DNA from 2 places in the Paenibacillus stellifer genome. Region 2 is predicted to be linked to the other one. Evidence: a T-box and tRNA genes for the amino acid it is inferred to sense, from the RefSeq annotation. Region 2 holds a T-box; the other holds one or more tRNA genes.
What was found. The T-box of region 2 lies ahead of PSTEL_RS19795 (valine--tRNA ligase). A T-box ahead of a tRNA ligase gene usually reads a tRNA of that ligase, here a tRNA-Val.

Region 1: it has a tRNA-Val gene. The T-box ahead of PSTEL_RS19795 (valine--tRNA ligase) is inferred to sense a tRNA for this amino acid. The anticodon was not compared.

What each region holds. Positions count from the first base shown of each region.
Region 1 is NZ_CP009286.1:2,539,855-2,551,694, forward strand. It holds gene PSTEL_RS11500 (alpha/beta fold hydrolase) at 1-115, opposite strand, end outside; gene PSTEL_RS11505 (IclR family transcriptional regulator) at 388-1,167, shown strand; gene PSTEL_RS28145 (hypothetical protein) at 1,366-1,773, shown strand; gene PSTEL_RS11515 (nitrile hydratase) at 1,805-2,131, shown strand; gene PSTEL_RS11520 (hypothetical protein) at 2,131-2,496, shown strand; gene PSTEL_RS11525 (RidA family protein) at 2,527-2,931, shown strand; gene PSTEL_RS11530 (monooxygenase) at 2,949-4,448, shown strand; gene PSTEL_RS28835 (YjcZ family sporulation protein) at 5,047-5,130, opposite strand; partial or broken gene PSTEL_RS27935 (IS3-like element ISLmo1 family transposase) at 5,291-5,420, shown strand; tRNA gene PSTEL_RS11535 (tRNA-Val) at 5,646-5,717, opposite strand; gene PSTEL_RS11540 (NAD(P)-dependent malic enzyme) at 6,136-7,320, shown strand; gene PSTEL_RS11545 (ATP-binding cassette domain-containing protein) at 7,424-8,242, opposite strand; gene PSTEL_RS11550 (GTP-binding protein) at 8,239-8,955, opposite strand; gene PSTEL_RS11555 (ABC transporter substrate-binding protein) at 8,959-9,951, opposite strand; gene PSTEL_RS11560 (P-loop nucleotide/nucleoside kinase family protein) at 10,186-10,779, opposite strand; gene PSTEL_RS11565 (AEC family transporter) at 10,955-11,840, opposite strand, start outside.
Region 2 is NZ_CP009286.1:4,286,932-4,298,771, reverse strand. It holds gene PSTEL_RS19820 (RluA family pseudouridine synthase) at 1-560, shown strand, start outside; gene greA (transcription elongation factor GreA) at 798-1,283, opposite strand; gene PSTEL_RS19810 (LysM peptidoglycan-binding domain-containing protein) at 1,527-2,834, shown strand; gene PSTEL_RS19805 (GntR family transcriptional regulator) at 2,995-3,390, shown strand; gene PSTEL_RS19800 (DUF5808 domain-containing protein) at 3,407-4,807, shown strand; T-box leader at 4,871-5,146, shown strand; gene PSTEL_RS19795 (valine--tRNA ligase) at 5,307-7,940, shown strand; gene PSTEL_RS19790 (bifunctional folylpolyglutamate synthase/dihydrofolate synthase) at 7,946-9,325, shown strand; gene murC (UDP-N-acetylmuramate--L-alanine ligase) at 9,381-10,721, shown strand; gene PSTEL_RS19780 (GGDEF domain-containing protein) at 10,914-11,840, shown strand, end outside.

The sequences.
Region 1 (11,840 bases), 1.7 Mb from region 2:
GATACCCTTGAGCGGCTAAGTGTCCGGCAACTTCTCTCCAGCTCCATCCCCCTAACCAAGAACCATGAATGAGTACAACCGATGGATTGTTTAAAATTTCTGCATTGTCAAACATAGTACGTTTCCCTCCAATTTTGTTCACTATTAGTGTACATATACACTATATGTGAATGTTTTTAACATTATTATATAGGCGTTTATCTTTTTTGCAACTATTTTCAGCACGTATGTCAACTTTATTTACAAAAGAGAAAAGGGGGGCATACCGCAAGTGGCCAAAATAAACGGCCCTGTCCCTTCCTTGCGAAGAAAAATCAGATCCATTACTATTAAAACAACATCAACAAATGAATGAGCTAGAACACTACTTTTAGGCAGGGTGAATTCATGAAAGAGCTGGAAGCCGCAACTCATTTAAGTTCCTCATCTCAGGGTATCCAATCGCTTGAGACCGCTTTTTCCATACTGAATTGTTTTAAAGAGGCAAAAACTCCTTTGTCCGTATCGGAATTGTCCAAAAGAATGGAAATGCCGAAGAATAAAATTCATAAATACTTGGTTAGTTTTATAAGAGTTGGCGCGCTTATTCAGAATAAAAAAGACTCGACTTACGCAATGGGGCCAGCGCTGATTGAATTGGGTTTGGTCGCGCTTCAACAATTCGATGTTGCCAAGATCGCCAAACCGCATATCCGCGAATTTAGCAAACAGATCAATCACTCCGTAGCGCTTGCGATTTGGAGCGAGGGAGGGCCGATAATTGCAGAATACGAACGAAGCAATAAACCGATACAGGTCGAGATTCAAGCTGGATATCGCTTTCCGTTATTGATGACAGCCCTTGGTAAGTGTTTTGCCGCTTTTCTTCCGTCCTCGCAGGTTCAGTCATTGATACAAAGGGAGATCGACAACTATCAACTTGACGAGCAAGTGGTGGAGCAGGAATTACAGGCAATTCGGGAAGAAGGAGTTTCCTTTCGCAATACGCTCTTTGCCGGAATACCTGGGAGCATGTCGGTAGCAAGTCCGATTTTTGACTATACGGGAAAGATGGTTGCAGCACTTTGTCTCATCGGGTTTACAGGCGAAATCGATACTAGTCCATCCTCCCTAAATGTCCTCAAGCTCAAGGAGAAAGCCAATCAAATAACCAATCAACTGTCATAGTGTGCAAAAGACACTGCGGTCAAATCGGCTGTAGTGTCTTTTTTTTATTTTTATAGGACGGCAAAACCGTTTCTGCTTTTGAAAATTTTCCTTGCACAAGCAAGAAAGCTAAATTATACTAAGCAAAAATCACTAAAGGTGTATTGTATACACTAATAGTGAACTAATATTAATAAATGAATAAGGAGTTGTTCAATCATGAATCAAACCTTCAAAGCCGCTGCCGTTCAGGCTGCCGCCGTCTATTTGGATCTGGATGCTACGATTGACAAAACATGCAGGCTCGTGGATGAGGCAGCAGCTAACGGCGCTAAGGTCATTGCTTCTCCAAATTATATGAAGATTGGATATGGCTTTGCGAAGATCATTGCGCCGAATGGTCATGTTATCAGCAATACGCTAAAGCATGATGAGGAAGGTATTGTGTATGCGGACATTGATCTCAAACAGATCATTCCCGGCAAATTCCTGATCGATCATGCGGGGCATTACTCCACTCCCGGCTTCTTAAGCTTAAATTTTGATAAATCTGTTCATGAGCCCGTAAGAGTGATCGGGAAATCGAAGCCAAGCGTTATCGGTTACGAGGCTATTCAAAATAGCTAACAACATTAGTCGGAGAGGGACAATAAAAACCATGAATAGCAGTCTTGAACGGAAAATTACCGAACTTGCTTGGAGAGACCCCTTGTTTGCTGGATTGATTGAAAGAAACCCGCACCAGGCGCTTGCGCAAATAGGAGTAGAAGTGCCCGAAGGTGTTAAGCTCGACATCCGGCGGCAAAGGAGAGATACCCTTTACTATGTCATACCGCCGTATTCAGAGGAGCCGGACCAAGCCGATAGCGTCATTAATCAAATGGATCTGTGGCAGAGCGCCGAGTTGTTTGTCTGGATCATGCCTCAGAAACTGAAAGTGCAGCTCTTGGCGATGCGACAAAGCTTCAGGAGGAATAACCCCTAATGGATCAACATGATATCTTTACCGCTCATTACCGATTGCTTCAACGAAATCAAGCTGCCCGCCAACGCTTAATTCTTGATCCAAAAGCAGGGCTCAATGAGTATTTTGGATCAGGCACGGTACCCGAGGGGCAGTTTCAAGTGAAAATCATCCCCCAAGAACCGGATACCATTACGATTCTCCTTCCATCGCCCATAGAGGAAGATACAAGCAATGAGGCATTGGATGCTGCTTGCCGTCGCATTTTTGACATCTTGTTTACAGACGGAGTGGGGGGGTATCTGATCCCCGATGATTCCTTGACATGGGTTCTTCGGGACATGCGCTCTAACATACTCTCTCATTCTCAAGGGACAGCTTTTTAATCTGTGAAAAATCAAATTGGAGGATTTCATATGAAGAAAATAAATCCCGATACTCTAACGAGTACAGTAACAAGTTTGATTACACAAATCGTCGTCGCTCCCGTGTCTGAATTAGCCTTTATTTCCGGGCAAGTCGCGTTAAATGAAAAGGGAGAGCTTATCGGAGAAGGGGACTACGGGCTGCAGGCAAGACAAGTGTTTATTAACTTAAAGCTCGCATTGGATGCTATTGCAGCTGGGCCAGAGAATATTGTTCAAATGAAAATTCATGTTGTTAACCATAGGCCAGAGCTGGTTGATTCGATCTTTAAAGCCGGCTTTGAAGTATTCGGCGACCAGTGGCCGCTTACTGCAAGTACTTTTATAGGCGTTCAGGCGCTTGGCTTTGAGGAATGGTTAGTTGAAGTCGATGCGATCGTCACCGTTTCTAACTAAGAGAGGAGTAAATAAGGATGGATTATGACGTTATTGTAGTCGGCGGAGGACCGGTCGGAATGATGTTGGCTGGGGAACTCGCATTGGCTGATGTTAAGGTTTGCGTCTTGGAAAAGCTGGAAGCCACTACGCCTTACTCGCGAGCGCTTAGTATCCATCCCCGTACATTAGAGATTATGGATTTGCGTGGATTGAAATCGGAATTGTTGAAGATTGGAAAAACGCTGCCTACAGGCCACTTTGCAGGCTTGGAAACCCGGCTGGACTTTACAGTCATCGACTCATCCTCTAATTATTCCTTGTTTATCGCCCAGTCAGAAACGGAAAAGGCGCTGGAGCTGAGAGCGAAGGAGCTTGGCGCCGATATTCGCCGCGGAATAGATGTATTATCGGTGACTCAGAGCTCTGATTGTGTCGAGGTGATTGCTTCCGGAGATACCGGACAAATTACATTAACGGCAGCTTATGCGATTGGCGCCGATGGAGCTGGCAGTATTGTACGAAAGCAGGCCAACATTGCGTTCAACGGCACGGATGCAACACTTACTGCGGTTCAAGGGGATGTCGTATTTAAAAGTCCGCCGAAAACGACCGTCGTTTCCAGCTTTAATGAAAAAGGAATGATTATGATTGTCCCTGTCTCGAAGGAGCTGCACCGTGTTGTCTTTATCGATCCGGAAAGAAATTCAATACCGAAGGATGAGCCCGTTACTTTGGAAGAATTACGCTCGGGAATGATCCGCATGTTAGGGGATGACTACGGAATTTCCGATCCCTACTGGATGACTCGTTTCGGTAATGCTACCCGTCAAGCGGAGCGCTATAGGGAAGGAAGACTGTTCCTTGCGGGGGACGCTGCTCATATTCATTTCCCAGCCGGCGGGCAGGGAATGAATGTGGGCTTGCAGGAAGCCATGAATCTTGGATGGAAACTTGCTGCCGAAGTGAAAGGATGGGCTCCCGAGGACTTGCTGGACAGTTACCATGCGGAACGATTCCCCGTTAATACGACACTGCTTCGAAATACCAAGGTACAAACTCTATTGTTCGGCACCGATTTTTCGCCTACAGCAATCCACCTCCGCAGTATGATTTCGGATTTGCTGCTAAGCCCGGATGCAAACTATCGCTTAGCCAGTCAAATTGCGGCCGTGGATGTTCAATACAACGTGCGAGAGAATGTATCGTCACATCTACTAAATGGCCGCCGGCTTGCAGAGATTAAATTGCGATCGCAGAATGGCGATGTCTTCAGTAGTTATGAGCTTTTTCGTGAAGGTAAATATGTACTATTGAATCTAGCATCGGATAAGATCACAGAAACCATTGTAAGCAATTTGCAGCACCAACATTTCAAATTCGCAAGTGCAACTTTGTCTGATCAAGTTAATGGCTGGGAAGATGTGCACACGGCGTTGATTAGACCAGATGGATACATTGCATGGGCAGTCTCCGTAGCCGAAGCCGATGTAATTTCCCGAATTGAGCTGGGAATTAAGCAAATCAGCAGAGGTTAAGCCTTATCTTTGTTTATCAAAACATATTCTGCCCGGGAGCAAATTAATTAAATGCATTCCGGGCAGAAGCCTTTTTAATGGGGAGTTCTTATGAAGAAAGTTTCTGAATGGATTTTCAAAGGCGATGGATGCGAGTTATCCCAAGACCGAGATCCAGAAGCGCAAGTTTTTGTATGACTGACATTGCCAATAAGCTAGGATAAGCCGGACGAATTTTTTTTAGAACGAAGTCTCCCTTAAACTATCCAAAGGTTTATAAACACTTTACTCAGAGTAATGAAACTCATTTTGATTTGGTTGATGTTGATCTTGAAGAGATACTCTATGAATTATGTGGATGATTCTCCCTTATTTAATCTAGTAAAAGCCCTATAATTGTAGGTGAAATCTATAAGTGGTGATCCACTTATAATCTCCGGATTAAGCCAAATCATTTACCATGCCCACAGCTGCTTTTTTTTCAGTGTAAAGATGAAAGCATTACTAGGGAGAAAATGGTCCTTACCCTGGACACTACTAACTGTTGGTAATCAGTATGCTGATCTGAGTACGAGAACCATACAGAGCGATAGGCTCCCGTACTCAGCGTCCTTGAAGCTTAGAACGTTCTTAAGACAATAACCAAGAGAATGTAGAGTACCAGAATGACGGTAGTGGAAGTAAATCCTGCACATTCGCCCATTCGTATTCCTCCTTTGCAAACTTTCTACACTAATGTATGTGTACATCTGTGGATGGAAACTGCAAACACCTATGGTGTTGTTCAGAAATTTATACAGAATGTCCTGTAAATTATTGAGTCACTTCCGAGCGGCCAGACCATTGACGATATAGTTTTTGTCCTGTATCTCTCAAGTATTCTGGATCTGTACAGCGGGGAGATCGTTGCGTACAGCATAGCGGACAAGCATGCTACTCCATAGCGACCATGGCAGCGTGTATAAGTCTCAGGCGTACCAGGCTATAGTGAAGTGAAGAGAAAGGGTATGATCATAAGTGTGTCCCGCAGGTATTGTTCCCTGTCTCATAAGCAGGGGTCAGTCCCCCCACGGAGAAACTCCTTGCATTTTTTAGTAGAAAAAATTCCGTCCCCAATCCGTTCCCAACAACTCTGATTTTTACTGAGTCGACAAAAAAGTAAATGGACACAAAAAGAAAAAACCCTTATAAAATAAGGGTTTTTCGAGGTGAATCGTATAGGACGGATGGGGATCGAACCCATGACCCCTACCCTGTCAAGATAGTGCTCTCCCGCTGAGCTACCGTCCTGCAACAAAAATTATCTTATCATAAATTCTAAAGGGAATGCAACAGTTTTTTTATAATTAGTGAAATGGTGAAAATTTCGCTTCCTGATATTTTCAAAACCCTTGCAATCTGATACATTAGGGTCTGTTGGAAACGCTGCTTGTTCGGATGAACAAACGCAGTTAGCGGGCAAGCTATGTTAGCTGTAAGTTAATTTTTCGTATACCTGGGGAAACGTGATGAATCACAAAATATTCCTTGAATTGAAAGGCTTTTTTGCACGGGAAATGTGACACATGTGGCAGTAAGGAGCCCGGCAATATGTTTGAATTAAGAAATGCAGAATCCTGAATAAATATCAGTCCCGGGTGATGATTCATCCGAACGGGAATAGATGGACAAGACCTGACAGGCGGGCCAATTAACGGGAGGGAATTTAATGAGTAATCTGGAAGAAATCATGCGGCTTCATCAGGGCGGGAAGCTGGAGACCACGCTAAAGCATCCGATCGAAACGATGGAGGATCTGGCCAAGGTCTACACGCCTGGGGTAGCCAAGGTCTGTCAGGCGATTGCTTCCGATGAAGAGAAGGCTTACGAGCTCACGATCAAAAAGAATACGGTGGCTGTAATCAGTGACGGTACAGCGGTGCTGGGACTCGGAGACATCGGTCCGCGGGCGGCCATGCCGGTCATGGAGGGGAAGGCAGCGCTGTTCAAACAGTTCGCTGACGTGGATGCCGTCCCGATCTGTCTTGATACGAAGAATACGGAAGAGATAATCGCGGTCGTCAAGGCGCTGGCGCCGACATTCGGCGGCATTAATCTGGAGGATATTTCGTCGCCGCGCTGCTTTGAGATCGAACGCCGGCTTCAGGAGGAACTCGACATCCCGGTATTCCACGATGACCAGCACGGAACGGCTATTGTGGTGCTGGCGGGCGTACTGAATGCGCTGAAGGTTGTGAACAAGGACATCCGGGATGTGAAGATCGTCGTCAACGGCTGCGGAGCGGCGGGCATTTCGGTCGCTAAAATGCTGCTGAACGCCGGTGCTGTCAATCTGATCGGTGTAGACCGGGACGGAGCGATCAACCGGTCGAATGTCTACGAGAAGCCGCATTGGGCCGAGTTCGCGCAGCTCAGCAATCCTAATCAGGAAGAAGGCTCGCTGTCGGACTGCATTAAGGGAGCTGATGTCTTTATCGGCGTATCGGCGCCGAATGTGCTGAAGGTGGAGGACGTGCGGAACATGGCCAAGGACGCGATCGTGTTCGCCATGGCCAATCCGACGCCGGAGATCGATCCGGAGCTGGCTGCGCCTTATGTCAAGGTTATGGCGACAGGACGCTCCGATTACCCGAACCAGATTAACAATGTGCTCTGCTTCCCGGGTATTTTCCGGGGGGCGCTGGACTGCGGAGCGAGAGAAATCAATGATGCGATGAAGCTCGCGGTTGCCGAGGCGATTGCAGCGGCTGTCGATCCGGCGGAACTGAGTGAGCATTTCATTATTCCGAACCCCTTCGACAAGCGAGTGGTGGAAAATATCCGGATTGCGGTCGCCGAAGCGGCGATCCGTACCGGAGTTGCCCGGACCAGCCAATTGATCGGGGTACGTTAAGAGCTGGTATTTTAGCTGTCATGTGAAAAAACAGATACAACAATGAACGGACCTGATCTCCGCATCATATCGGAGATCAGGTCCGTTGTAGTTTCCGGCTGGCTTAAGCCGGACAGGAGCCGCTTCCCAGCGAAGATCCGCTCAAGCGCTCGCCGCGCCGCAGCTTCTCGCGGATCGCCATCAGGGCGGCGTCCGTGCGCTGCAGCTCCTGGAGCAGCGCTGCTTCCTCGGCATCGCCTTGCAGCACGCCGGCGATGCCGCCGCCCTTCAGGACGATGCGGCTGTGGGCGAGCAGCGCGAGAATGGGATCATGCGTCGCCATGAGCACGATTTTCTGATTCTGGACGAGCACGTCCAGCGCCTGGCGGCGGTCGATGCCCGCGTTCTCGATCTCGTCGATCAGCACGATCGGGCTATCGGACAGAATGGCCGTGTCGGCGATCATCAGTGCGCGCGACTGGCCGCCGCTGAGCGCGGTGAGCGGCGAATCCGGCATGATCGGCTCGCCGGTAAGCCGGTTCGCCTGCGCGATAACCTCATGTATCAGCTTCTCTGCGTAAGCTTCGTCAAGATTGCCGTCTCCGCGGCACTCGGCGTGCATCGTAATGAACTCGGCAACGGTGGCATCCATGACGAAGTTCATATTCTGCGACAGCTGAGCGATCAGCCTCCGGCCCCAGGAGAAGCGAAGCTCGGGATCAGGCGTGTCGTCGTTGATGAGAATCTGGCGCCCGCTCGGGGTATCCCTCTGGGCGATGTATTCGATGTCGGCCAGCAGGCGGCTTTTGCCGGAGCCGGTAGGTCCAACGACAGCGACCAAATCCCCGGGAACAAGCCGGAGGTTCACCTCTTCGGGCTCTCCGGATTTGGAGCGTCCGCCGAGCAGGGTTACGGACGTAATGACGTCGTTCAGTTCGGTCATGCCGTCTCACCTCCGGAGACTTCGGACTCGGGAATAGCGATGCTTCGCACATTCCCCATCTGATAATCCTTCCCGATCTTGGTCTCGCCCAGGCAATAGGAGCAGACGGCAGCCGGCATGGAGAACCGAAGTTTCCGGCCTTCCAAATCTCCGGTATCGGGGGCCTGGGCGAGAAGGGCACCGAGGCGCTCCCGCCCCTGGCCGGTCAGGCCATTCATTTGCAGCACTTCGGCTCTGGCATTGACCTTGCGCACCTGGTACTGGAAGACCTCGCGCTCGGCCTGGGAGACGATATCTCCCTTGGTAATAACGACGATATCGGCCTGCTTGAGCAGGGGCCCCATCTTCGTCGGGGTGTTCGCCCCCGCGAGATTGTCGATGACGCAGACTCCCAGCGCCTGGCGGATGAAAGGCGAACAGCGGTTGCACAGCCCCGCGCTCTCGCTGATGAACAGGTCGAGACCGAGCGATTGTCCCCAGTTGGCGCAGGCCTCGATATTCGTCACAAAATAATGGTCCGGACACAGATTGCCGGCAAGACCGAGCAGCACCGGCACATCTTTTGCCCGGTAGCGCTCATCGTCCCTGGAGGCGACACAGTCGAATTTGACAACCCCCGCTTTCAATCCCTGCTCCTTCAGCCATTCGATCACGCGCAGAAGCATGGAGGTCTTGCCGCTCGACGGCGGTCCCGCCACGGTTATGAGCTTCATCTGTCAGCCCTCCTGCTTGAAGCCCCGCAGGAATGCGGCGTTCGCCTCATCAGTCAGCTTCTGGATGTCGCGGTTCCACACCAGGTCCCATCCCATCCACAGCAGCTTGCGGTCCGGTACGGAGGTCTGAACCGAAGGATGCGGCGAGGGGAAGAAGGCGTCCTCGTAGAGCTGCGCCGACTCGGCGCCGGTGAAGAAATCGGCCAGGCGCCGGCCGGATTCCGAGGCTTGCCGTTTGGCCAGCAGGAAGACGGGGCTGGCGATCGCGCCTTCCTCAGGCCAGATGATGCTGACCTTCTCCTTCTTGCGGATATTGTTGGCGTAGAAATAGGGCATAACATACAGCGCCGTTGCGTCTTCGCTGTCGGTTCCCGCGAGCTTCGCCATCTGGCCGGGATGCAGTCCTTGCCGGACAGACCGGCCAAGCCCGGTCAGCATCTCCTGGCCGAAGGATTGGCCGATCGTCAGGAGCACCGTCTCGCAGAAGCTGCCCTTATGGCCACGCATGGTCACCTGCTTCTTGTACGCCGGATTCAGCAGATCGCTCCAGGAGCGGGGCTCCGGCAATCCGCCGAGACGGGCTTTGTCCGCGACGATGACGAGCGGATTGACGCATAAGAGAGTAACGCGTCCAAGCGGGTCCTTCATGCCGATCTCGGTGAATCTGGCGTTCGGGGTATAGTCCGCTGCGTCGGCAAATACATCATGGTCAAGAAACCGGGTGCGGAAGCTCTGGTGAAAGAAGCTGCTGATCCCGGGAGTGATGACGGCTTCCGGCAGTTCATCCTCGGATTCGAAGCCGTCTACCGTTTTATAGAAGTCGTGCTGGTTCGCATTTCCCTCGAAGGCAACCTCTTGCGGGTCCAGTTCGGACCACAAGCCCTCATTCTGCTGACGCACGAAGGTTTCTTCGAGCGGCACTTTCAGCGGGCACGGAAGCATAGCTAGCAAATGTCTGGGCAACTGTTCTTGAACTTCAGCGGTTCCTGAACTCATGGAATCTCCATCCTCTCGCAGCCTAATGCTGGATACACAGGCGCTCTAAAGTTATGTTTAATTATAAATATCAGTGAATGATTTCACAATTTATACGGGACTCAAAGATTTGACAATCCTACAAACATTCCCATAATAGCTGCCTAATAAACCTGTGGAGCTGGAAAAAGCAAGGGGCGGAAGCTGAAATGAAGCACAGCTTATTTACGGTTATACATATGAAAAAAGAGGGATCTAGGATCCCTCCGGATAGACGAAGCGTTCAATGGCGTCGGCGGCCAGCAGCGGGTCTGTGCCTGAATTGTCAAAATGCAGGACCGAGGAAGCGGGAAGAGGCCAGCTGACCCCACACTTCCCGAGAGCCGAGCGAAACTCGTCCCAGTGCCGGAGCTTCCAGTCGTCCAGCCTGGAATTTCTCGCCAGGATTCTTTTTTTATAAAGAGCTTCATCAGACAGGCTTACGATGATCACCTTGACCTCGACGTTCTCAAGCGACCGGCCGATCCGGGCCAGCTCATCTGAAATCCAGCCCTCGTCAGCGGCTTCCTTGGTGAAAGGTCCGACGACGAGACAATCGACATTCAGACCAACGTTATCAAGAGCGGCATCCATTGTAATACGATAGCCCAAATCGCGGCACAGCTTCTTGTAGGCGTCTGAATCCCGGTCGTCCGGGTCCAGCCCGTTCTGCTCCATCAAAGCGTTCGCCGCAGGCCGCAGCAGCACATCCATATCGAAGAATGCGGCCTTGCGTCTTTCGGCCAGGGCTTTGGCCAGCGTCGTCTTGCCCGCTCCTGCCGCGCCGAGAAAGAATACGAGTTTGCTCATTTGCCGGTCAACCTCCACAATCTGTTATATGCGATCAGGTTACAGCCTCACGCTTCAAATCCCCACGATAATCCTGGTCAATAATGCTCTAACTACTTCCCATCCTTCACTAATCCCTGTTCGTTAAAAATGAATTTGAAAACGGCTTAATCCGCCGAATCGGCTGCGATGCGCATCAAACGATCCAGCGCGCCAGCATAATCAGTCCGGTGATCGTCAGCACATTGACAAGCGTGGAGATCAGCACTGTCTGGGCGGCAAAATCGGGCTCATTGTTGTATTCCTCAGCGAGCAGGGAGGCGTTCACTCCGGTCGGCATACCGGAGGCGATCATAAGCGCCTGTGCCGGGATTCCCTTGATGCCGAGGGCCAGCACGATAACCACACCGATCAGCGGTGCGGCCAGCAGGCGAAGCACGAGGCTTAAATATATTTCGGCCCGGTCCAGCCGGATCGGGTATTTCATAATCTGGGCGCCTAGTGTAAACAGCGCAAGAGCGACCATCGACTGCTGGGCGTAAGTTAACGGCTGTAAGAGAAACGCCGGCAGCGGTACAGACCAGGCATGCAGCAGAAGCCCGAAGACGAGCGCATAAGGAACGGGCATTTTGAGAAATCCGATGATGACGACCCGGTAATTGCCCTTCAGCTTCGCGCGTTGGATCGACATGACGCCGTAAGTGAAGGTCAGCAGGGCCTGGAGCGTCATAATCAGCGATTGCAGGGAAGCGGCCAGCGGGTTGCCATGAAAAGCGAGGCTGTTGACGGGCATGCCGTAATTCCCCGAGTTGTCCAGCATTACGCTATTGGTGAAGGCGGCCCTCATGCCGGGCTTGAATTTCAGTGCGCGGGTGAGCGTGAATGACAGCAGATACAGAATCATGATGTAGATTGCATAGAAGCCGACAACCATTCCAAGCAGGGAGTAAGACATCTCTGACTGGTACATGCTCATAAACACGGCAGCCGGAGTTATGTAATAGAAGTTGATTTTGGCCAGCGTATACAGATCCAGCCGGAACAGCCGCTGAAGCAGCGAGCCGGCTCCGATAAGAATAAAG
Region 2 (11,840 bases):
ACACCGGACAGAGCTGCGCCGTCCGGCATATTCACCGGCTCGACAAGGAGACGACCGGACCGGTGCTGTATGCGAAGAATGAACTGGCCCAGCTCGTGCTGGATGAGGCCATGCGCAGGAAAGACATTTCCCGAAGATACGCCGCCATTGTGAAAGGGGTAGTGCCCAAGACTCTTCGGGTAATCGACCTGCCGATCGGACGCGACCGCCATCACGCTTCGCGCCGCCGGATTTCGCCCGGCGGACAGTCTGCGGTGACCCGTATCGTCTGGCAGGAGGCCTGGCGGGAAGCGACGCTTCTTCGGCTGGAGCTTGAGACGGGACGCACGCATCAAATTCGGGTGCATCTCAGCCACATGGGGCATCCCCTGTACGGCGACGAATTGTATGGAGGTCCGCAGGGGCCGGAGCTTTCGGGCGGACACAGGCTGAACCGGCAGGCGCTGCACGGAGAATCCCTGGCGTTCTCCCATCCCTGGACCGGCGAGGCCATAGAAGCGGCCGACCCCTGGCCGGAGGATATGCTGCAGCTGCGTGCTAGGCTGGAGGCCAGTCGGTAAGTGCATACTTCAGCTTAATAACGAAAAGGATCAAAAGCGTACCGGACTTGCTCGCCGGGGCTTTTGATCCTTTTTTAAATACAAGAATTTATAAGCTGCACGCTTATCATTAATGTTCTATTTCTTGGTAAACGCTCGGCGCCTTAAGGACGCCATAAGGAATGTTTCCTCATCTGATATGAAATGTTAAGCTATGCGCTTAAGCCGTTCTTCCGTTGCCTCGCTGAGCGGCGCTTGTTAAGCCAGACGAATCTCCAGCAGCTCGTACTCGATCAGGCCGGCCGGGGCGTCTACCTTGATGGTGCTTCCCGCCGATTTGCCAAGCAGTTCTTTGCCTAGCGGGCTTTCGTACGAGATTTTGTTGCCAGCGACATCGGCCTCGGCTGGACTGACAATGCGGTACTCCACCCGTTCGGAGAACTCGATATCGTTCAGCACGACGATGGAGCCGACGTTCACCGTAGTTGCATCCAGACTGTCCGCATTGACGACGCGGGCGTACTTCAGCATGTTCTCAAGCTGCTTGATCCGGGTCTCCATGAATGCCTGATCATCTTTGGCCGAGTGATATTCGCTGTTCTCCTTCAGGTCTCCATAGCTGATTGCTACCTTGAGACGTTCGGCCAGCTCTTTGCGTTTAACGGTTTTGAGATCCTTCAGTTCCTCTTCCAGCTGGGCGTAGCCCTCCGGCGTCAGAATGATTTCATCTTCCTTATTGGCCATTTTGATCACAACTCCAATTTTTCTGGGCTATTTTAATTCTATTGTACCCCAAATGGAGCTGCCATTGATAGTCACTGTGAAAATCGGGATGACCGGATGATCGGGAGAAGATCCGAAAGAGCTTTTCGCGAACGTCTGTCATGCGTCCATTCCCTGAGCATATACATAGGGAGAGTAACATTTTGGGCTTGCGCTCCGGGCCTGTCCCGGAGTCAGATTATGCCAAGGAGGAGGACGTTTCCCGTGTTTGACCAGTCCCACGGCCTGCGGTTTGACATTTATGAACGAATTCATCTGCCTCAAGACCTTCCGGGAATTGCCGAACTGGAAGAAATTGAGCTGCTGCCCGATATTCAGGTCACCCAGCGCGAGGACCGCGCGGAGCTGCACGGACAACTGGTGCTGACAGGCCTTTACCGGAGCGAAGACGACATTACCCAGCAATTGGAGCATTCCATTCCCGTTGAAATTACGGTGCCGCTGACCCGTGTCAGTTCGCTCGATGAAATCGGGGTTGAGATTGAGAATTTTGATATCGATCTGCTGACGATGCGGAGCCTTAATGTTACAGGCGTATTGTCGCTGCGCGGAATCGACGGAGGTGGGAACGTTCCCGCCTGGCAGCGAGAGGAATACACCGTTGTCTATTCTCCTGAAGAAGACGAGGCCCGCGAAGAGGAAGAGAGGGTCCAGGACAATCCGGGAGACGATAGCGGCAAGCTGTACGAGAATTCCGTGTGGACCTTCGGCGAAGGCGCAACAGAAGAGGAAGATCAGGAGGATCATTCGTTCCCTGGAATAAGCGCGATTCCGGATAATGATCAGGGTGAAACAGTTTTGACGTTGAGCGGTGATTGGAACGAGGGGACAGGCGAAGCAGAGAGCTTCTCTGTAAATGAAGTTGCGCAGGAAGTGGCGAAGCTATCCGGAACACCCGGATATCCAGCTGCGGAGAGTGTGAAACGCCTGGGCCAAACGGCTGCAGACAGCGAATGGGAACGCTTAAAGGATGCGGATAAGACGGAGAGCGCGGCTGACGAGTCTGCTGAAGAAGCGGATAACAAGGAAACCTTGGCCTTTATTGAGGATGAGACTTCTGTCCCGACAGTCGATCCGGAAGAAGAATCGGCTGTACATACAGCCATAATCCCGCCGGAGCAGCCTGTGCTGTCGGAGGAGAAACCGAACCTGAAGATTGCTCTGGGCAGCAAAAAAGAGGGCTTGGACAAGGAAAGCGAGCCGTTGACCTTCTCCTCTCTGCTCTCATCCGGACGCAATCAGGGTGAGGCGGAGGAGACGCCGGAAGAGAAGACGGCGGCCCGCGTTCCGGCTGCCGATGATGAGAAATCGGATGAACGCGAATGGAAGAGCCGCTTTGTGCGGGGCCAGGAGTCGGAGGCCTTCCGGAAGGTGCGGCTATGCATCGTCCAGCGGGAGGAGACGCTCGATTCCATCGCCGAGAAGTATCAGCTGAGCGCCAGAGAACTTGTGCTGTACAACCGGCTGCCCGGCCAGACAGTGGAAGAGGGCCAGGTCCTGTATATTCCATAACCATGAGCGCAGTGGAGCTCCTATTCATGTCCCGGTCCAACAAGGCCGGGATTTTGCTGTCTGAAGCCAAAAAAAAGGCTTGCGACGAGTTGCGGGAATTAAGAATTATTTGTATTATATATTGTAATACAAATAATACTGAACCTCCGGAGGGAACCCCATGATCCTTACCCTGGATTTCAAGAGCGATACCCCGATCTATGTCCAGCTGAGAAATGCCATAGTCGTTGCGATTGGTAAAGGAGAGCTGCAGGATGGAGAGAGACTTCCGACCATCAGGCAGCTGGCACAGGAGCTCGGCGTGAATGTGATGACCGTCAATAAGGCCTATGCCATCCTGAAGAATGAAGGCTTTCTGTCCATCGACCGCAGGCATGGCGCGGCTGTCACAAGGCCGGATGGAGGCGACGCGGTGTACAAGGAGAAGCTGGAACGCGAGCTGACCCTGGTTATCAGTGAAGCTGCGCTGAAGGGGATCGGCCGTCAGGAGTTCCAAAGCCTGTGCAGCGGAATATTCGCGGCTCTTGCTGCTGGCCCTCAGACGCTGACGGAATAGAAAGGGGATTGTCAAAGTGAGCCTGGTCGTTCTGTTCATATTGATTGCCCTGTTTATCCTTGTGGTCACTCAGCTAATCTATGGCGTCAGAACGCAAGTATCTGGCGGCGTAATCGTCCTAGGCATCGGCTTTCCGAAGGATGCAGCGGATTCGGAGGAAGTACAGATGCTGAGAACCCGTCTTCGCCGCCGCAGCCTGGCGCTGATTGCGGCAGGCGTGCTGCTTCTGCTGCCGATGTTTGCGCTCAGGGACCTGTTCTCACTGGTCTTCGTGTATTGGTGGGTTTGGCTTGTTGTCTTCCTTACCGCCGGCTACAAACTATTCGCCGCCAGTCACCGCTCGGCTTCGCAGATCAAGCAGGCCAAAGGCTGGAGCCTTGGCGAGCGGCGCGTCGTACGGGTCGATACTACGCTGATTCTGCTGAAGCACCGGATGACCGTATCGCCGGGCTGGTTCGCCGTTCCCCTGCTGGTATCCCTGGCGGCCATCTGTTACGCTGTGCGCGATTCGCAGGATATGGGGGCATATCTGGCCATCCAGGCCGCGGGTATGACGCTGCTGTTGTTTCTGGTGTCCCTGGCGATTCGCCGGGTGCGCACCCGGGCTTACAGTGCGGACAGCGTCATCAACGCTGCACTGAACCGGGCCCAGCGCCGGACCTGGTCCTTCCTCTTTCTCGGGCTTGCACTGCTGGACGCCATCTTCGCTGCCTTTGCTGTATGGACCGGACTGCAGGAAGCTGCATATCTGGACACCGTCTGGTATATCGTATTGGGTATCCAGATTGCCGTACCCTTCGCTGCCGCCGCGTATACGGATCGTCAGGCGAAGAAGCGGCAGCTCGAGCTGGAGAAGTCGGCGGAGCAGCCGTTCATGACCGATGATGACGAGTACTGGATTAATGGGCTATGGTATTACAATCCGAACGACCGCAGCATGATGGTTCCGAAGCGGGGCGGGTTCGGTCTGACGCTCAACATGGCGTCCCGGGGAGGGAGGCTGTTCATGGGAATCACCGCTGCGTTCGTGGTCTTGCTGATAGCGGGGATATCGATTTTCGCCGTCCGGGAAGACTGGATGAAACCTGCCATGAGTATAAATGCCAATGGAGAGGTGAGAGTAGAGAGTCCGAGTTACGGCTACTCTTTTTCGCTGGACCAGGTTCAGGATCTTGCTCTAACGGACACCCTCCCTTCGGGCAGCCGGGTCAATGGGGTAGCCACCGATACGTACGCCCGCGGTCATTTCAAGCTGAAGGAGTGGGGCGCGGCACGATTGTATGTGTATACGAATTCTCCGCCCTATATCGTCATCCATCTGCCGGATCAGACGGTCGTATTCAATTACCGGGACAAGGAAGCCACACTCCGCTTGTTTGGGGAACTGAAGGAAATGACAGAGCCAACGGGAAAATAGGCTCTTCTTGGTTGACTCGGACGTAAGCAAACGGTATGATGTAAGGTAATAAACCGAAAGTACGCAAAGACTGGGAACGGGAAGAGTAGGCGGTCAGCCCTTTCAGAGAGCGGGGAGCAGCAGCTGTGAGCCTCCGCAGGATAATGACAGCCGAAGTCGCCCTGGAGTCGCGCGTTTGAGCCGGAGAATTCCGTGAGGAAGCCGGTTAGAACCCGCCGGCCGCAGACCGTTACTTCTGCATGAAGTGTCGCATGTTCAAGAGGACTGCTTGCATTCCTTGATTTGTATTGCATGCGAAACAAAGGTGGTACCGCGAAAGAATGGCCTTTCGTCCTTTGAGGACGAAGGGTCTTTTTGTTTTTCCAGGGGCTGCCAGCCTTGCAGGAATCAAGTTTCAAACTTACGGAGGGAATCAATCATGACAGAACAATCTTTGACTTCGGCGCAGCCGGAGATTAAGCAGTCGGGCGAGACGACAGGCGGCACTGCGGGCGGCGGTATGCCGACAACCTACGATCCGAAAGCCGCCGAACAGAAATGGTACCCGTATTGGATGGAAGAGGGCTTCTTCCGCGCCGGACAGCGTCCGGATGCGAAGCCGTATACCATTGTGATTCCGCCACCTAACGTAACGGGGATGCTGCATATCGGGCATGCGCTCGATTTCACGCTGCAGGATATTCTGATCCGCACGAAGCGGATGCAGGGCTACGACACGCTCTGGCTGCCGGGAACGGACCATGCGGGCATCGCGACCCAGACGAAGGTGGAGCAGAAGCTCCGCCAGCAGGGCATTTCACGCTATGACCTTGGACGCGAGAAATTCCTCGACCAGGTTTGGGCATGGAAGGATCAATACGCCGACACCATCCATGAGCAGTGGGCCAAAATGGGTCTGTCGCTCGACTACAGCCGCGAACGGTTCACACTGGACGAGGGCTTGTCGAAGGCGGTTCGGGAGGTGTTTGTTAAGCTGTATGAGAAAGGCCTTATCTACCGCGGCAAACGCATCATCAACTGGGACCCGGCGGCCCGCACGGCGCTCTCCGACATCGAGGTTGAGTACAAAGAGGTTAACGGGCATCTGTACCATCTGCGTTATCCGCTGAAAGACGGCAGCGGGTACATCACCGTGGCGACAACGCGTCCGGAGACGATGCTCGGCGATACAGCTGTGGCGGTTCATCCGGAGGATGAGAGGTACAAGGACATGATCGGCAAGACGCTTGTTCTGCCAATCGTTGGCCGCGAGATCCCGGTTATTGCAGACGAATATGTGGAAAAAGAGTTCGGAAGCGGCGCGGTAAAAATTACCCCGGCTCACGATCCGAATGACTTCGAGGTTGGCCAGCGCCACAATCTGCCGCAGATCGTCGTTATGGACGAAACCGGCACGATGAACGCCGAAGCCGGTCCTTATCAGGGACTGGACCGCAGTGATTGCCGCAAGAAGATCGTCGCGGACCTCAAAGAGCAGGGTGTGCTGATCTCGATCGAGGATCATGTGCATCAGGTTGGACACAGTGAGCGCTCCGGCGCTGTAATTGAGCCGTATCTGTCGACCCAGTGGTTCGTAGCGATGCAGCCGCTGGCCGAAGCTGCGATCAAGGCGCAGAAGGACGGCACAGGCGTTAACTTCGTTCCGGACCGTTTCGAGAAGATCTATCTCCACTGGATCGAGAATGTTCGCGACTGGTGTATTTCCCGCCAGCTGTGGTGGGGCCACCGCATTCCGGCCTGGTATTCCGAATCAACCGGGGAAATGGTTGTTGCCCGCGACGAGGAAGAAGCGAAGCGGATCAGCGGCCTGACGGACCTCAAGCAGGACGACGATGTACTCGACACCTGGTTCAGCTCCGGTCTGTGGCCGTTCTCGACTCTGGGCTGGCCGGAGGACAGCGACGACTTGAAGCGTTACTACCCGACCGATGTACTGGTGACCGGCTACGACATCATCTACTTCTGGGTAGCGCGGATGATCTTCACTGCGCTGGAATTCACCGGCGAGAAGCCGTTCGCCGACGTGCTCATTCACGGTCTCGTCCGCGACGCGGAAGGCCGCAAAATGTCCAAATCGCTCGGCAACGGCGTTGATCCGCTCGAAGTCATCGAGAAGTACGGCGCAGACGCCATGCGCTACATGATTTCGACTGGCAGCACGCCGGGGCAGGACTTGCGCTTCCGCTGGGAGAAGGTCGAGCAGGCGCGCAATTTTGCCAACAAGATCTGGAACGCTTCCCGCTTCGCACTGATGAATCTGGAGGGCGTAGCCTACGAAGATATCGACATCACAGGACAGCTCGGAACCGCCGACCGGTGGATTCTGCACCGCCTGAACGAAACTTCCCGAGATGTTTCGCGTCTCATTAATGCGTACGATTTCGGCGAGACAGGCCGGCTGCTCTACAATTTCATCTGGGACGATCTCTGCGACTGGTATATCGAATTCGCGAAGCTGTCGCTCTACGGCGAGAACGCCGAGGCCAAGCGAAGCACCCAATCCGTTCTGGCCTATGTGCTGGATCGCACGCTGCGCCTGATTCATCCGTTCATGCCGTACATTTCGGAGGAGATCTGGCAGCATCTGCCGCATGAAGGCAAAACCATTACACTGGCTGCTTGGCCGGAGTACGATCCGGGCCTTGAAAATGGTGATGCTGTGGCGGAAATGAACCTGCTGATGGATATCATCCGCGCGGTTCGCAACATTCGTGCCGAGGTCAATGTGCCGATGAGCAAGAAGGTCGAGCTGATCGTCAAAGCCGGCAGTCCGGAGACGCTGGCGATCATCGAGCGCAACGGTGCTTACATCAGCCGGTTCGCGAATACATCGTCCTATGTGGCGGGCCTGAATCCGGAAGCTCCGGAGAAGGTGATGTCCGCCGTAGTTACAGGGGCCGAGCTGCTGCTTCCGCTGTCGGGACTGATCGATATCGAGCAGGAAATCAAGCGGCTTGAAAAAGAAGTGCAGACGCTGACCAGCGAAGTGGAGCGCGTCGAGAAAAAACTCGGCAACCCCGGCTTCGTCTCCAAAGCGCCGGCCAAAGTCATCGAAGAGGAACGGGCGAAGATGGCCGATTATTCGGCCAAGCGCGAGAAGGTGCTGGCCCGCATTGCCGAGCTGAGGGGATAAGGATTATGGAAGAGATTAGCGGGGCCTCTGCTGCGGCCCCCTTGCACACATACACGGAAGCAGTGAACTGGATCAACGGCTTGATCCCGTTTGGTGTCCGGCCCGGCCTGGACCGGATTGAGAAGCTGATGGAATACCTCGGCCATCCTCACCGCAGGCTGAAATTCATTCATGTCGCGGGAACGAACGGCAAAGGCTCGACCTGTGCGTTTTTGACATCTGTGCTGAGACAATGCGGTTACTCCGTCGGAACCTTCACCTCGCCGTACATTACGAAATTCACGAACCGGTTTCAGTATAACGGCGAGGACATTCCCGAAGAGACGCTGACCAGGCTCGCGAACCGTCTTTATCCACTGGTGGAGGAAATCGCCGCAACGGAGCTGGGTTCGCCCACCATGTTCGAGGTGTCCACGGCGCTGGCAATCCTCTATTATGCGGAGGTCTGCTATCCCGATGTCGTCGTATGGGAGACAGGGCTCGGGGGAAGGATGGATGTAACGAACATCGTTACCCCGATTGTCTCAATCATAACCAACGTGGGCTATGATCATACCGATGTTCTGGGGGATACCCTGGAACAGATCGCTTTTGAAAAAGCGGGCATCATCAAGCCCGGCGTTCCTGCCGTCAGCTGCGTATCGCAGCCGGAGGCGGTCGCCGTTCTGAAGGAGAAGGCCGCTTCCTGCAAGTCCACGCTGTATCTGGCGGGCGAGCAGTTTGCCTGCCGCAGCGAAGGCGTTCAGGAGGACGGGCTGCAGTCCTTCATTTTTGATGGCCCTTTTCGTTCTATCGACCTGTCCATCGCGATGAAGGGCGAGCATCAGATCGCTAATGCAGCGGGAGCCATGATGGCCCTTGAAGTGCTGCGCCAGTATATGGCGTTCATCCTGGAGGATGAGGACCTCAAGGCGGGCTTCCGCAAGACGTTCTGGGCGGGAAGACTGGAAGAGATTCCGGGCTCTCCCCGGATCGTGCTGGACGGTGCGCACAACCCCGAAGGGGCGCAGGTGCTGGCGGCGAGCCTGCCGAAATTTTACAAGTATCGAAAATTAAATTTACTGATGGGTATGCTGTCAAACAAGCATCACGAGTCGTACTTCAAGCATATACTTCCTATAGTGGATACGCTCATCCTGACCGAGCCGGATTTCCGGAAGAAAATGGACGCTGAACACCTTCAGTCAATCGCGGAGAGTCTGCGGGAGAACTACGCCAAGGAGCATTTGGAGATATTGGTGGAGCATGATTGGGATCAAGCGCTGCAGCGTCTGAAGTCGATTACAGACGATGAGGATTTGGCGGTCGTCTCCGGTACGCTTTACCTGATCGCCGATGTGCGAAGCGCGCTTTTGCAGCAACCCGATTCTGAAAAAGGCTGGTGACTAACGGTTGGATACGACGGAACGAGTTCATTTTATAGGAATTGGCGGTTATGGGATGAGCGCGATTGCCCGCGTTATGCTGGAGATGGGGTATAACGTAACAGGCTCTGATGTGGCCGCTCAGGAATTGACGGAGAAGCTTATCGCCAAAGGCGCGAAAGTATATATCGGACATACAGCGGAGCAGGTGAAGGGAGCCGATCTGGTTGTCTATTCCACGGCTCTACCCAAGGATAATGTGGAGCGCGTTGAGGCGGAGCGGCTTAATATTCCGGTCCTGCACCGTTCCCAAATGCTGGCCCGCCTGCTGAATCAGCGCAAGGGCGTTGCGGTCGCCGGCGCGCACGGCAAGACGACCACGTCCTCGATGATTGCGCTGGTCATGGAGGATTGCGGAGCCGACCCTACTTATATTATTGGCGGGGAAATCATGAACGTAGGCACGAATGCCAAGGCCGGACAAGGCGAATTTGTCGTGGCCGAGGCTGACGAGAGCGACGGTTCCTTCCTGCAGTACCACCCGTGGCTCGCGATCGTGACGAATATCGAAGCCGATCATCTGGAGAATTACGGCGGTGATTTCGAGCGGCTGAAGAGCGCTTATGCGCAGTTCATGAGCCAGCTTCGGGAAGACGGCACCAACATTGTATGCGCGGATGATGAGACGGTGATTTCTCTGCTTCCGAAGGTGGCCACATCGGTGACGACCTTCGGAATCCGTTCCAAGACGGCGGACTACACCGCCTCCGATATCGTGCTGGGCGACCGCCAGGTGTCTTTTACGATGAATCATAAGGACGAGGAGCTTGGCCGGATCGAGCTGTCCGTGCCCGGTCAGCATAATGTCTATAACGCAATGGCTACGGTAATCGCCTGTCTGAAAGCCGGGCTGGCATTTGAGGATATCGCTGCGGCGATCGTTAAGTTTAATGGTGCCAAAAGACGGTTCCAGGTGCTGGGCGAGACGGACGGCATTCTGGTCATCGACGATTATGCGCATCATCCGACTGAAATTCAGGCCACGATCAGCGCGGCCAAAGCGACGGGCAAGCGGATCATCGCGGTCTTCCAGCCTCAGCGCTATACCCGCACCTTCTTTCTCCTCGACGCGTTCAGCCGGGCTTTCGGCGAAGCGGACGAAGTGATCATCACCGATATTTACTCGCCTGCCGGCGAGAAGCAGATCGAGGGTGTGACTTCCGCCAAGCTGGTGGATCTGATCGTCCAGAACAGCAATCCTTCTGCCCGTTACCTGGCTGCCAAGGATGAAGTGCTCGCCGATCTGAAGGGCCGCGTGGCCCCGGGTGATCTCGTCATCACCATGGGAGCGGGCGACATTTACAAGGTCGGTTATGCGCTCGCCGATTACTTGAAAGGGCGGGAAGGCTCGAACTGATTGGCTGCGAGCCCAAGCTTACGCATTCTCCGGAGGCATTCCATGCTGAAGGAGAATGCGTTTTTTTATAAACGATTCGTCAGGAAAAACAAGACTTTAAACCCTGTGTTCCGATAGTATTGTATATAGATAGGTACCAGAACGTCTCGCGACGTACATCTTGGACAGACAGAATGATTGGTGGTGTATACGATGGATTTTCATCTGGACATCGGAACGATCCTGCTCACGCTTGTGATCGGGAATGTCGCAACAGCACTGCTTGTCGCGACCTATCGCTTCCGTGTCCCGGTTCACAAAGCCTTGTCACGCTTCGCTCTATCCAAGTGGCTGCAGTCTGCCTGCTGGCTGCTGGTGCTTATGCGCGAGGTCTGGTCTTCGCCCGTGCTTGTCCTGCTCGCCAATGCGCTGTTTCTGGCCGGCGGCAGTCTGGAGATCATCGCGCTGCTGATCCTTGCGGAAGTGTTCGACGTCAGGTCACGCCGATATCTGATTATAATCGCCTCTGCGGGGGCTCTGGCCTATGGGCTTGTCTATTTCGGACATGGTTCCGAAGATTTGCGGATCGTTGCGGCATCGCTCACTACTTCATTCGCTCTCTTCTGGGCGGCGCTTCGCCTGCTGTTCTCCCGAAAGAACTCATCAATGCTGTCTTTGATGGGACTGGCGTACGGCGTCATCGCATCCGCTATTCTGGTTAGAGGGCTGGCTCCGCTGTTCAGTGATAAGGCCATGAATGTCTTCTCGGGCGGAATCGTTCAGCATTTGTATTACTTGGGGATGTTTCTGTTCATGATCATTGGCACGGCAGGATTTGTTCTCCTGCTTCGCGAGAAGGCCTATGAACGGCTGCAGAGAATGGCCGCCTATGACGAGCTGACCGGTGTGCTCAACCGCCGGGCCTTCAGCCAACAGGCCGAGGAAGTGGTGCGAATCGCCGCCGTCCGCAAGGAGCCGGTATCCTTTCTTCTGCTCGACATCGACCACTTCAAGCGTCTGAACGACAGCTACGGCCATTTGGTCGGCGACGGGGTCCTGCGCGGCTTCGCCGTCTCCGTCGGGAACTGTCTCGGTCCGCGCGATCTGCTCGGGCGCTTTGGCGGCGAGGAGTTCGCGGTG